One region of the Nitrincola nitratireducens genome, then DNA from elsewhere that is predicted to be linked to it. Evidence: riboswitches for the same ligand, from Rfam matches in the RefSeq annotation. Region 1 holds a riboswitch; the other holds the start of a gene.
The links. Region 1 has a riboswitch for thiamine pyrophosphate ahead of D791_RS02480 (FAD-dependent oxidoreductase). Riboswitches for the same ligand answer to the same signal wherever they lie in the genome.

Region 1 (6,970 bases):
GCGTAGTGAGTCGTGAGTGTGGCAATCGATTTAGAGGCTAAAGTGTTCGCCTCACGGTTAAGCTCCTGCATTAAAAAATCCAAGCGCCGCCCACTGGCCTCCTCTACCCCCAACACTCGCTCAACCTCTTGCAAGTGGGTCTCTAATCGATCTAACTCTTCGGCAACATCCGCTTTTTGTGCCAAGATCACCATCTCTTGCTCCAAACGGCTTGGATCTAACTGTTCCTTAAAACTCTCCAGCCTCGTACCTAACTGCATGACTTGGGCGACGAGTAACTCAGGTAATATCTGTTTAACATTATCCAGTATCAAGCGAATATCATCTATACGACTCTGAATCAGCAGCGCTAATTGTGCCCCCTCTCTCGCCCTTGCACTTTCTAGCTCATCTACAGCAAGGTGAAAGGCAGCCAATGCAGCTTGGGACAAGGCTTCGATATTCAACGTTTGCGTTTGCAACGCACCCGGCCACTTCATCAACTCAAGAGGCGAGATAGGATGAGATGTTTCTAGCTGATCGTTCAGCTGTTTTGACAGCACAATTAACTGGCTGACCAATGCTTGGTTAAGCTCGAGTTGATCGGTGCCCTCTTCTGCCTGATAACGAAGCGCACACTCAATTTTTCCTCTCGCAAAACGGTTTTTTAGCACATCACGCAGTAATGGCTCCAGCGAGCGAAATACTTCAGGTAATTTAAAATGAAGTTCTAAATAACGACTATTAACAGAGCGCAGCTCCCAAGTCAGCTCACAGGATTGATGGATTTGGCTTTGGCGTGCAAAAGCTGTCATGCTGCGTGTCATAATCATCGCTTCTCGTTTAGAATAGGCAATCAATTCTAACAGTCCTGAGCGTCCAGCTCTATGCATACAACTGAAAGGAAACACCATGAGTTCTCCGCTGTCTGAGCAGCTAAAAAATCTGGGTCTGGATAAACTGCGTGCCGGTGGGCGTGCACCCGACCAGTTGCGCCCGATAAAAATCACTCGTAATTTCACACAGCATGCCGAAGGCTCTGTGTTGGTTGAGTTTGGAAATACCAAGGTGATCTGTACTGCCTCTGTAGACCGTGGTGTTCCTCGTTTTCTTCGTGGCTCAGGCTCCGGTTGGGTGACAGCAGAATACGGCATGTTGCCGCGTGCAACCAATACACGTAATGATCGCGAAGCCACTAAGGGTAAACAAAGTGGACGGACGCTTGAAATTCAACGACTGATTGGGCGCTCGTTGCGTGCCGCGGTAGATCTTAAAAAACTCGGTGAGAACACAATTTTAATTGATTGTGATGTCATTCAAGCCGATGGTGGAACCCGTACAGCCTCTATAACCGGAGCCTATGTAGCGCTGGTCGATGCGATTAATGTTTTACGCCGAGACAAAAATGGCGCGGTAAAAGGCAATCCGCTAAAACAAGCCATCGCTGCTATATCCGTTGGGATACACAAAGGCCAAGCCATTCTAGACTTGGACTATAACGAAGATTCTGATGCCGAAACCGACATGAATGTTGTTATGACAGACCAAGGAGGCTTCATTGAAGTTCAAGGTACAGCAGAAGGTGCCGCTTACTCGCAAGAACAGCTTAATGAAATGCTGGGGCTTGCCCAAAAAGGCATCAAAGAGTTGTTAGAGATACAAAAAACAGCGTTATCAAACACCTAAGAACAAGATACTGAGAGGGCACTGTTCGTGTCCTCTCTCATGTTTCTAAGTTTAAAATGTCAGGTCATAATCAATAATTAGAGGCGCATGTTCAGAGAAGCGCTGCTCTTTGTAAATAGACACAGACTTGACTGATTTACGCAAGTTCGGCGTGGTGATTTGATAATCTAACCGCGCACCTTCATTGAGCTTCCAGGCACGGTTATACTCCGGCCACCAAGTGTACTGCCGCTCCGCCTTATTCACCTGACGAAATGCATCTACAAAAGCCATTTCACCAAAAACTTCTTCAATCCAGACACGCTCTTCGGCCAAAAAGCCAGACACTCGTTGATTGACGTACCAATTACTCAAATCTATTGGTTTATGTGCAATATTGAACGTACCTGTAAAAATGAAATCACGACGCTTACGGAGTGTCTTTTTCAAGTGCCCCATAAATAAATCTAAATATTCCATTTTCGCCGCTTGCGCTTCATCACTTTTCAGACCAGATGGGATCGTCAACGATGATATGCTGAATTTGTCAAAATCCGCTTGGATAAAGCGCCCATTAAAATCACACTGTTCAAACCCAAGGCCAGTCATGATGGCTTTGGGCACATGTCGAGTGTAGATCGCGACTCCACTGAATCCATCCTCGAACGCATCAAAGAAATAGGCATGATAGCCTCAGGATGATAGCGTTCGTCATCCAGCTGATACTCTTTGGCTCGCAAACTTTGCAAACAGACAACGTCTGCATCTTGCTTAACCATCCAGTCAAAAAAGCCTTTTTCAGCTGCTTGTTCAATACCCTGTGTATTGAATGAAATCACGCGCATAGTAAGTTAGCCCCATTGAGCAAGTAGCCAGTTATACTTATTGACTATAGATTGTATCGGGAAGCGACCAAAAATGAAATTTATATCCAATCAATTAATGACGGATATGGGATCAGACAGGTATTATTGTTCACACACCATCAGACAAAACCAGTGAAATACTAAAATGCTTGACTATCAACGTGAGTTTATTGAGTTTGCTATTGAAAAAAATGTCCTCAGATTTGGCGAGTTCACGCTCAAGTCAGGACGTGTCAGCCCCTATTTCTTTAATGCAGGTTTATTCTGTACAGGGGAAGCACTGGCACGTTTGGGTAAATTTTACGCAGCGGCCTTGATTAATTCCGGAATAGAATATGACGTTCTATTAGGTCCTGCCTATAAAGGTATTCCATTAGCCGCGAGCACGGCCGTCGCGTTATACACTGATCATAATATTGACACACCTTATGTGTTCAATCGCAAAGAAGCGAAGGATCATGGCGAGGGCGGTAGCTTGGTTGGCGCGCCATTGATTGGCAGAGCCTTAATTATTGATGATGTTATCACGGCAGGCACAGCTATCCGTGAAGTCATGGAGATCATACAACAGGCCAATGCGGAACCTGCTGGTGTTCTGATTGCACTGAATCGTCAAGAAAAGGGAACGGGCGAACTCTCCGCTATCCAAGAAGTAGAATTGGATTTCAACATCCCTGTTGCCAGTATTATTACACTCAATCTGTTAATTGATTACTTGCAAGAGCGCGGCGACTTAACCAAGCAATTAGACGCCATCAAACGCTACAGAGACAGCTACGGTGTTGCCTAACAGTAGCAGCTTAGCCACTCACGAATGCGCTCGGACGGGTCAGGATGCAACGAAACATCACTCACGACGGCAATGATGTCAGCACCTGATGCTAAAACAGCGCTCGAGCGCTCCAACGTAATGCCACCTATGACACAAAGCGGAATCTGACCCAGCTGGGCTTTCCATTCAGAAATACGCCCTAGCCCCTGCGCAGACCAAGTCAACGACTTCGTTTGCGTAGGGTAAATAGGGCCTAGTGCTATGTAGTCAGGATTTAACAAGAGTGCACGCTCAAGTTCTTCTTGTGAGTGAGTGCTGATACCTAACGAAATCCCTGCTCTGCGTAACGCATTTACATCGGCTTGGATAAGGTCTTCTTGCCCTAAATGCACCCAATCAGCCCCCTCTTCTATGGCCAACTGCCAATGATCATTAATCACCAACATCATATTGGCCTCACGGGCAATGGCTAGGCTTTGACGAATGTTATCTCGTATCGTCTCATGCCCTCCTGACTTAATCCGAAGTTGTGCAAAACGAACACCTAATCGCGCAGCCAGCTCAACTCCTTCAACAGAATCGAGCAACGGATAGAAAATGGGGAGAGACATCATAACCAGGCCTTACCTATCACGGGGGTGGATGGAGATGCCATATCGCGCACTTCCATCGGTCCAGCCTGATAACCTAGGGCACCAGCCTGGATAGCTAGCGAAAATGCCTGCGCCATTTTGACAGGGTCTTGCGCTTTGGCAACAGCGGTATTCAGTAGAATAGCATCGAAACCTAGCTCCATTGCTCTAGCGGCATGAGAAGGAAGACCGATTCCGGCATCTACAACTAAAGGAATGTCAGGAAAGTAGTTTCGTAAGGTTTTTAGTGCATACTCGTTGTTCAGGCCTAAGCCCGAGCCAATAGGTGCTCCCCAGGGCATTAATACTCGGCAACCCACTTCAACCAATCGATCCGCTAAAACCAGATCATCCGTCATGTAAGGAAAAACTTGAAATCCATCCTCACTCAGAATCCGAGCGGCTTCAACCAATGCAAAGGGTTCTGGCTGTAATGTATCCGTATGACCGATAACTTCTAATTTAATCCAAGGTGTATCAAAGACTTCTCGTGCCATATACGCAGTTGTCACGGCCTCTTTCACTGAATAGCATCCTGCTGTATTAGGAAGTAAACGCAGGTTCATAGACTTAATTAGAGACCAAAAATCCTGTCCTGCGCCTTGCTCACGACGTAAAGACACTGTCGCAATTTCGGCACCAGATACTTTAAAAGCGTCTTTCAATATTGCAGGAGAAGGGTAAAGTGCCGTACCCAGCATCAAAGGATTTGTGATGTCGACATCGTAAAATCTAGCCATGTTAGCCACCTTGCATAGGGGAAACGACTTCTAGCCGATCTCCCTCTGTCAATTGTAATTGATGACGCTGAGAACGAGGTACAAACTCTCCATTCACGGCGGTTGCAATATGCTGATCTGAAACACCTAACAAAACCAAGCACTCTGCCAAATTTGAGGCGCTTACTTCTACGTTCTCACCATTAAATAGTACATTCATCCATCAACTCCGGTTGTTTATGAGTCAATAAGTAGTCTGCGGTCATCTCGCTAAAGCAGGAGCCAATAGATAGCCATGCCGATAAAGGCCATTAATAAATAGCCTGTTGCCTCTGCGTCGTATTCTCGGAAGGTTATCTGGGAAGGCTGGACGTACATCCACGCCAATTTCAAGAACCTCAGACTCGGCAAAGGCAGGATGAAGAGCGTAAGCAGCCGATAAAAGTTCTAACATCGAACGAGCAGTAATACGAGATCGATCTGAAGATTCAATCATCGTCGCACCCAGCATATACACCCCACTCCCTCGTGGTACGATATATAGAGGCATACGCGGATGAATAAAGCGAACTGGACGACTAATATTAAGTTCAGGATTCTTTAAGATTACCATTTCACCTTTAACACCGCGCAGATCAGCTAAAGCATCCCTCGCTGCTAACCCACGACAATCGATTGTGAGTATGTCACTTAAAGGCTCCTCTTGAGTACATACAACACCCTGAGATGCTAAAGTATCGACAAGACGTGCCAGCGCAACTCTGGGGTCGAGGTGAGCTTCAGAGTCGAAATAGAGCCCCTGACGTATATGACCGGCTAAGTCGGGTTCTAACTCAGCAATAGAAAGGTGATCCACCCAGCGATGCTGGCGAGTCATACTGGCAAAACGCAATAACTCATTTTTATCACGCTTGGACGATAAAACTAACGAGCCTTTATACTCAACAGCGCCCGTAAACTTCTGCCACCAAGATGCTGCACGTGTACCCAAGCGTATGACGGGCTCTTCGGCGCTTTCACCTTCGCAGAAGGGCGCTAGCATGCCACCTGCCCACCATGAACATGCATGCGGACCTGGCGGACGATACGTGTCATGTAAGCTGACTTCAACACCGCGAGAAGATAGCTCATTTGCAACGCATAGACCTGCAACCCCTGCACCTACTACTTGTACTCTCATCATTCCCCCTAGATAGGTCAATATGAGCGATATGCAAATATTAAAATTAGCGGATTAAACGTATGGGGAATAAGCATGGGGGAATGGCAAAGCACAAGAAGATCACCGTTCCCTTCGCCGGTATTACCCGTATCAGGTTCGATGGGTTAGTTTATAAAACTTCTCAGCCTTTCACGGCACCCCAACGGATGCATTGATGATATAGAGTGGCTAGCAGAGTGTAAAGAGAGGTGGAGAGAGACAATTAGTGTGCTGCTTCCTTGCAGCGGAGCCACGATCCTGTGAGATAGACAGAGGCCTGAATCCTTCAGGCAATCACAATCCCTTGCGCTCTGTCTTGATGAGATTATCAAGATAAAGACTTAGCCTGTATATAGGAGTTCTTCCTAAAGAGTCATCAATATAAAAAATACAAGGGTGGCAGTAGCAAAGAAGCTTCATATACTCTATTGCAGTAAAGAGTCATCTATAGAAACCCACTCGTCCGCACTTGCAATTAACGAATGGGCGGTGAGCCCAGGAACACTAAACAAATAACTATAAACCTGATATCGCTCCCTAAGGGTGTGCAATAATAAATCAAAATCACCGTCTCCAGACAATAAAATTACTCGGTCGACAGCCTCTGCACAAAGCAATGCGTCTATAGTAATACCGACATCCCAGTCACCTTTGGCAGAGCCATCACCACGTTGAATATAGGGCTTGAGCTTTACATCAAATCCGATATGTCTCAGGGCATCCTGAAACTTTTGCTGCTGTGAATCTCCACGATCTATCGCGTAGGCAGTAGCAAGCACTATGTCGCCAAGTTCACTCGCTGCCTGCCAAAAAGCACGATAATTAAACTGCCGTCCAAATACTTGACGTGTGGTGTAATAAATATTTTGAACATCGACAAAAATGGCTATTCGGGTCAAAACAGATTCTCTTGATATGAATTGGAGGATCGGGACTACCTGATGATAACCCTGAACTCATCATAGATACTATAACTGAATCAACGAGCTAACTATAAAAGCCCCATAGCAAGATTGTACGGCATGTAATTTATCAATCTAAAAGCGGCTTTAGATAGATGAATATATTTCGAATTGCAAAAATACTTAATATTTAAAGAGAAAACTGTACTGGAGAGGTTATATGGAGTGAGAATC
Region 2 (4,589 bases), on a different contig from region 1:
TAGAACTGTCGTATGAAAAATACAAAGAGGCTGAAGTGAGCATACGCCGCCTCACAGATGCCTTAAATGATGAGCGCAGAATTCTGTCCGATCGCCATGATGCCTTGTTGTACGAGTATAACCAGCTCAACAATGAGCTCACCCAGATTAAAACAGAATTTAAAGCGCGAGAAGCCAGCCATGCTCGGGAAGTGGCCAGTTTTGAGAAGCAAAAGAACAGTTTGTCTGAACACTTTAAAGTCTTGTCCGAGGAAATATTGGAGGCTAAGGCCAAAGCCTTGCACGAAACAAACAGTCTAGGATTGAATGCCGTCCTCACGCCTTTCCAGCAGTCGATTGACACCTTCAAAACAGAGGTTCAACACATTCATCATCGCGAAACGTTGCAACAGGGAGAGCTCCGCAAAGAGCTGGCCTCGTTAAAAGAGCTGAATCATAAAATGACTGAAGAGGCTCATCAGCTCTCAACGGCTCTGCGAGGCCAAAAAAAGCTGCAAGGGAATTGGGGCGAGCTGGTGCTTGAAAATGTATTGGATCGATCCGGCCTGCAAATCGGTAAAGACTATAAGCGTGAAGTCAGCATCAATACCGAAGAAGGTCGGCAGCGTCCAGATGCCATTGTCTATTTGCCACATGATAAGCATTTGATCATTGATGCCAAGGTTTCACTGAATGCCTACACGCGCTATGTGAATGCAGAGGAGGAGTTGGAGCGTAAAGCCGCGCTTAAAGAGCATGTGCAGGCCATCGGAAGTCGAATTAAGGAGTTGGCGGATCGTGATTATTACCGTTTACCTGGCTTAAACTCACCTGAAATGGTGTTTATGTTTATTCCGATTGAATCGGCGTTTGTCGAAGCCTTGAAGGCCGATGAAACACTGTTTCAACAAGCCATCGAACGCAATGTACTGGTCGCCACGCCCACGACCTTGTTGACCAGTCTTAACATTGTGCGACAGTTATGGCGTTATGAAGATCAGAATAAGCATACGGCATTATTGGCAGACAAGGCAGAGCAAGTGTTTAAAAAACTGAATAGCTTTTTAAGCAGCTTCGAAAAAGTGAAAAAAGGATTGGATACGGCCGTGAGTGCTATGTCTCCGCCGAGGGGCAGTTGATCAGTGGGCGAGGCAATTTAGTGAAGCAGGTGGGGGAGTTTAAAAACCTTGCACCTGGCATCAAAGCGGAGTTGCCAGAGTATTTTACCGAAAAAGCGGAGCTGGAAATTGATTTTATCGCCGAGGTAAACGAGGAGCGCTCCGAGACCTAGTTTTTACTTCGCCGGATGATGCGACTGGTAAATATCATTGAAACACGAGAGGCGTCCGCACTTTCTGCTCATTTAGCTTAACCTAGCGCGCCTAAATCGCTATACTTGCGCGCTGCTGTATACAACAGCAATTAAATCCTAAGGGGTGGCATGTTTTAAATGCCTGAGATGCTAAGCGAACCCTTTGAACCTGATCCGGATGATGCCGGCGTAGGAATAGGACAACTCACAGAGTCATCTATAATCTCACGCGCGACCGGGTCTTCGATCACCAACGGAGACTGTATATGAGCCCTAAATTATCGGGTTTTGTGTTAACCTCACTTTTTATCAGCACCCCCTTTGCCATGGCGCAAACCTCATCCTCAAACGTTGTGTTGGATGAAATTCTGGTAACCTCAGGCTTTCGCCCTACGACACAACTTAAAACGCCAGCCAGTGTGACGGCCGTTTCCGAAGAGGCACTTGAAGCGCGCCAAGCCCAGCATTTGGAAGATGTCTTAGCTTTAACGCCCAACGTCAATTCGGCGAAAGGCAGTTCACGCGCACGCTTTTATCAAATGCGTGGGGTGGGTGAGCGCAGCCAATTTGTTGGACACGTCAATCCATCGGTCGGGGTCTTGTTAGATGGAATCGACATGAGCAGCATTGCAGCCTCTGCAACTCTGATGGATATTAAGCAAGTTGAAGTGTTAAGAGGCCCGCAAGGCACCTTGTACGGAAGTAATGCGCTTGCAGGCTTAATTAACCTGCAATCAAACGACCCGACGACTCAGCCGGAAGGCAGTCTTGAAGGCACGATTGGCAATTACAATACGCATTCCTTAACCGCCATCTACAGCACACCGCTAACAGATACCGCAGGATTACGCTTAGCCATTTCACAAAATAAAAGTGATGGCTTTATGCGCAATGACCACCTGAACCGTAAAAACACCAGTAACATTGATGAAACCTTCATCCGCGCCAAATTGAGATTTGCGATTACCGATGACTGGCTAATGGACTTGACGGGATTTTACGCCGATATTAACAACGGTTACGACGCCTTTAGTTTAGACAACACCCGCACAACGCTTTCGGATGAGCCGGGTCGGGATCGACAAATCAGCAAAGCCTTTGCGCTTAAATCGATTTGGACAGGCCACGATGTCTATCAACTTGAGACACGTCTGAGCCATTCGAACACGCGCAGTGATTATGGATACGATGAAGATTGGGCATTTAACGGTTTCCATCCTTGGGGTTACAGCTCCTACGATGAGTATGTGCGTGAATACAACACAACAACGGCAGAATTGCGTTTTGTGTCTTTGCCCGGTCAGGAAATTTTCAACGGCACCACGCAGTGGACCGCAGGCCTTCATGGTTTTCATCAAGACAGCGACCTAAAGCGCGATGTTTTTCGCAATGGTCTACCGCGAGCTGGTCGGACAATCACCAGTGATTTTAAAACGGAGCGTGTTTCCCTATACGGTGAGCTGGAAACACTCTTGTCTGAAGACTGGATCTTAACATCGGGTTTACGTGTTGAGCACAGCCGAACGGCATTTGATGACAATGTTCGTGCCTCCTATCGCAAAAATGAAGACTTGTGGGGTGGCCGTCTTGCGTTAGAGCATTTTCTAACGCCCGAAACGTCGATCTACGCCAGCCTTTCCAAAGGGTATAAAGTGGGTGGCGTCAACGGAGGTTTTACCCCAGCGCAGTTAAGCAACGAGCAACTCATTTTTGATACCGAGTCTCTTTGGAATTATGAAATCGGTTCGAAAGGGCGTTATCTGGATGACCGTTTAATCACGCAAACCAGCTTGTTTTATCAGCAACGTAAAGATGCGCATTTAAGAGGTAGTTTTATGGCATCCAGTAATCCCGCCGATGGCTTTGTGGATTATCTGTTTAATGCCGATCAGGTCAATAACACAGGTGCCGAGTTCGAGTTTAAGTATGCGTTGGATAATGGCCTGAGCGTTCAAGGTGCGCTAGGGCTGTTGCAGACCAAGGTTAAGGACGCGCGTGCTCGGATTCATCAACGTGATGTGGCCCATGCCCCTCATTGGCAGTACCAGTTAGGGCTTGCCTATGACCGTGGGCAGGGCTGGTTTAGTGGCGTGAGTGTTGAAGGGAAAGATGCGTTCTACTTCTCGGACAGCCATGATGCCAAGTCCTGGGATTACACATGGGTCAATGCCCACATAGGCTATCAACAAAATAACTGGTCTGTGCGTTTGTGGGGACGCAACCTTGGCAATCAAGACGTTGCGGAGCGTGGTTTCTTCTTCGGAAACGATCCAAGAATCAACTATGAAGAGCGTGCGTATTATCAATTAGGCGCACCGAGAACCTTTGGTGTCACGGCGCGCTTGATGTTTTAACACTATCTGTCTTAAGCAATATGTCTGACTAACGCAGCGCCTAATTCTTGTGTACTGGCAACCCCGCCCATGTCTCGAGTTAGGTGCTGCTTTTCTTTTAAGACCGTCTCCATCGCCTGCATCAGAGAGTCATGAACCGCAGGAAAGCCCAAATGTTGCATCATCATCGCACCCGCCCAAATGGTGCCGAGTGGGTTAGCAATATTCTGTCCGGCGATATCCGGTGCAGAGCCGTGAACAGGCTCAAACATCGATGGATAGGTTTTCTCAGGATTAATATTTGCCGAAGGCGCAATCGCTATGGTGCCAGTGCAGGCCGGGCCTAAATCAGAAAGAATATCACCAAACAGGTTAGACCCAACCACAACATCAAAATGCTCAGGCACACGTACAAAATTGGCCGTTAAAATATCAATATGATAATGGTCAACCTTCACTTCGGGATAGTGTTTGGCCATTTTGAGTACACGGTTATCCCAATAGGGCATGGAGTGATAGATGCCATTTGATTTTGTCGCTGAACTCAGGTGCTTTGCTTCACGGCTTTGTGCCAAATCAAATGCATACTTTAGAATACGATCCGTGCCTCTGCGTGTGAACAGGCTTTGCTGGCAAACAACCTCATGCTCAGTGCCTTCATATTGAATACCCCCAACGGATGAATATTCACCTTCGACGTTTTCTCGGACAACATAAAAATCGATATCACCAGGCTGTTTACCGGCTAGTGGGCAGGGCACACCGTCAAACAACCGAACAGGACGTAAGTTTACATATTGATCAAAAGCACGACGAATCGGCAGTAATAATCCCCAAAGTGAAATATGATCCGGCACGCCCGGAAAGCCAACGGCTCCCAAGTAGATTGCGTCAAACTGACGGAGTTGTTCAATGCCATCCTCAGGCATCATGCGGCCTGTTTGATGGTAGGTCTCGCAAGACCA

Region 2: it holds a riboswitch for thiamine pyrophosphate, as region 1 does, so the genes downstream of both, D791_RS12740 (TonB-dependent receptor) here and D791_RS02480 (FAD-dependent oxidoreductase) in region 1, are expected to answer to the same signal.

What each region holds. Positions count from the first base shown of each region.
Region 1 is NZ_AONB01000002.1:40-7,009, reverse strand. Features, by position in the region: gene D791_RS02515 (YicC/YloC family endoribonuclease) at 1-893, opposite strand, end outside; gene D791_RS22150 (hypothetical protein) at 1-6, shown strand, start outside; gene rph (ribonuclease PH) at 892-1,665, shown strand; partial or broken gene D791_RS02505 (exodeoxyribonuclease III) at 1,717-2,489, opposite strand; gene pyrE (orotate phosphoribosyltransferase) at 2,656-3,300, shown strand; gene D791_RS02495 (thiamine phosphate synthase) at 3,297-3,896, opposite strand; gene D791_RS02490 (thiazole synthase) at 3,893-4,654, opposite strand; gene thiS (sulfur carrier protein ThiS) at 4,656-4,853, opposite strand; gene D791_RS02480 (FAD-dependent oxidoreductase) at 4,896-5,813, opposite strand; TPP riboswitch at 5,906-6,007, opposite strand; gene D791_RS02475 (NYN domain-containing protein) at 6,260-6,733, opposite strand.
Region 2 is NZ_AONB01000015.1:36,151-40,739, forward strand. Features, by position in the region: gene D791_RS12735 (DNA recombination protein RmuC) at 1-1,118, shown strand, start outside; gene D791_RS20410 (hypothetical protein) at 1,115-1,270, shown strand; TPP riboswitch at 1,402-1,504, shown strand; gene D791_RS12740 (TonB-dependent receptor) at 1,558-3,645, shown strand; gene D791_RS12745 (tartrate dehydrogenase) at 3,657-4,589, opposite strand, start outside.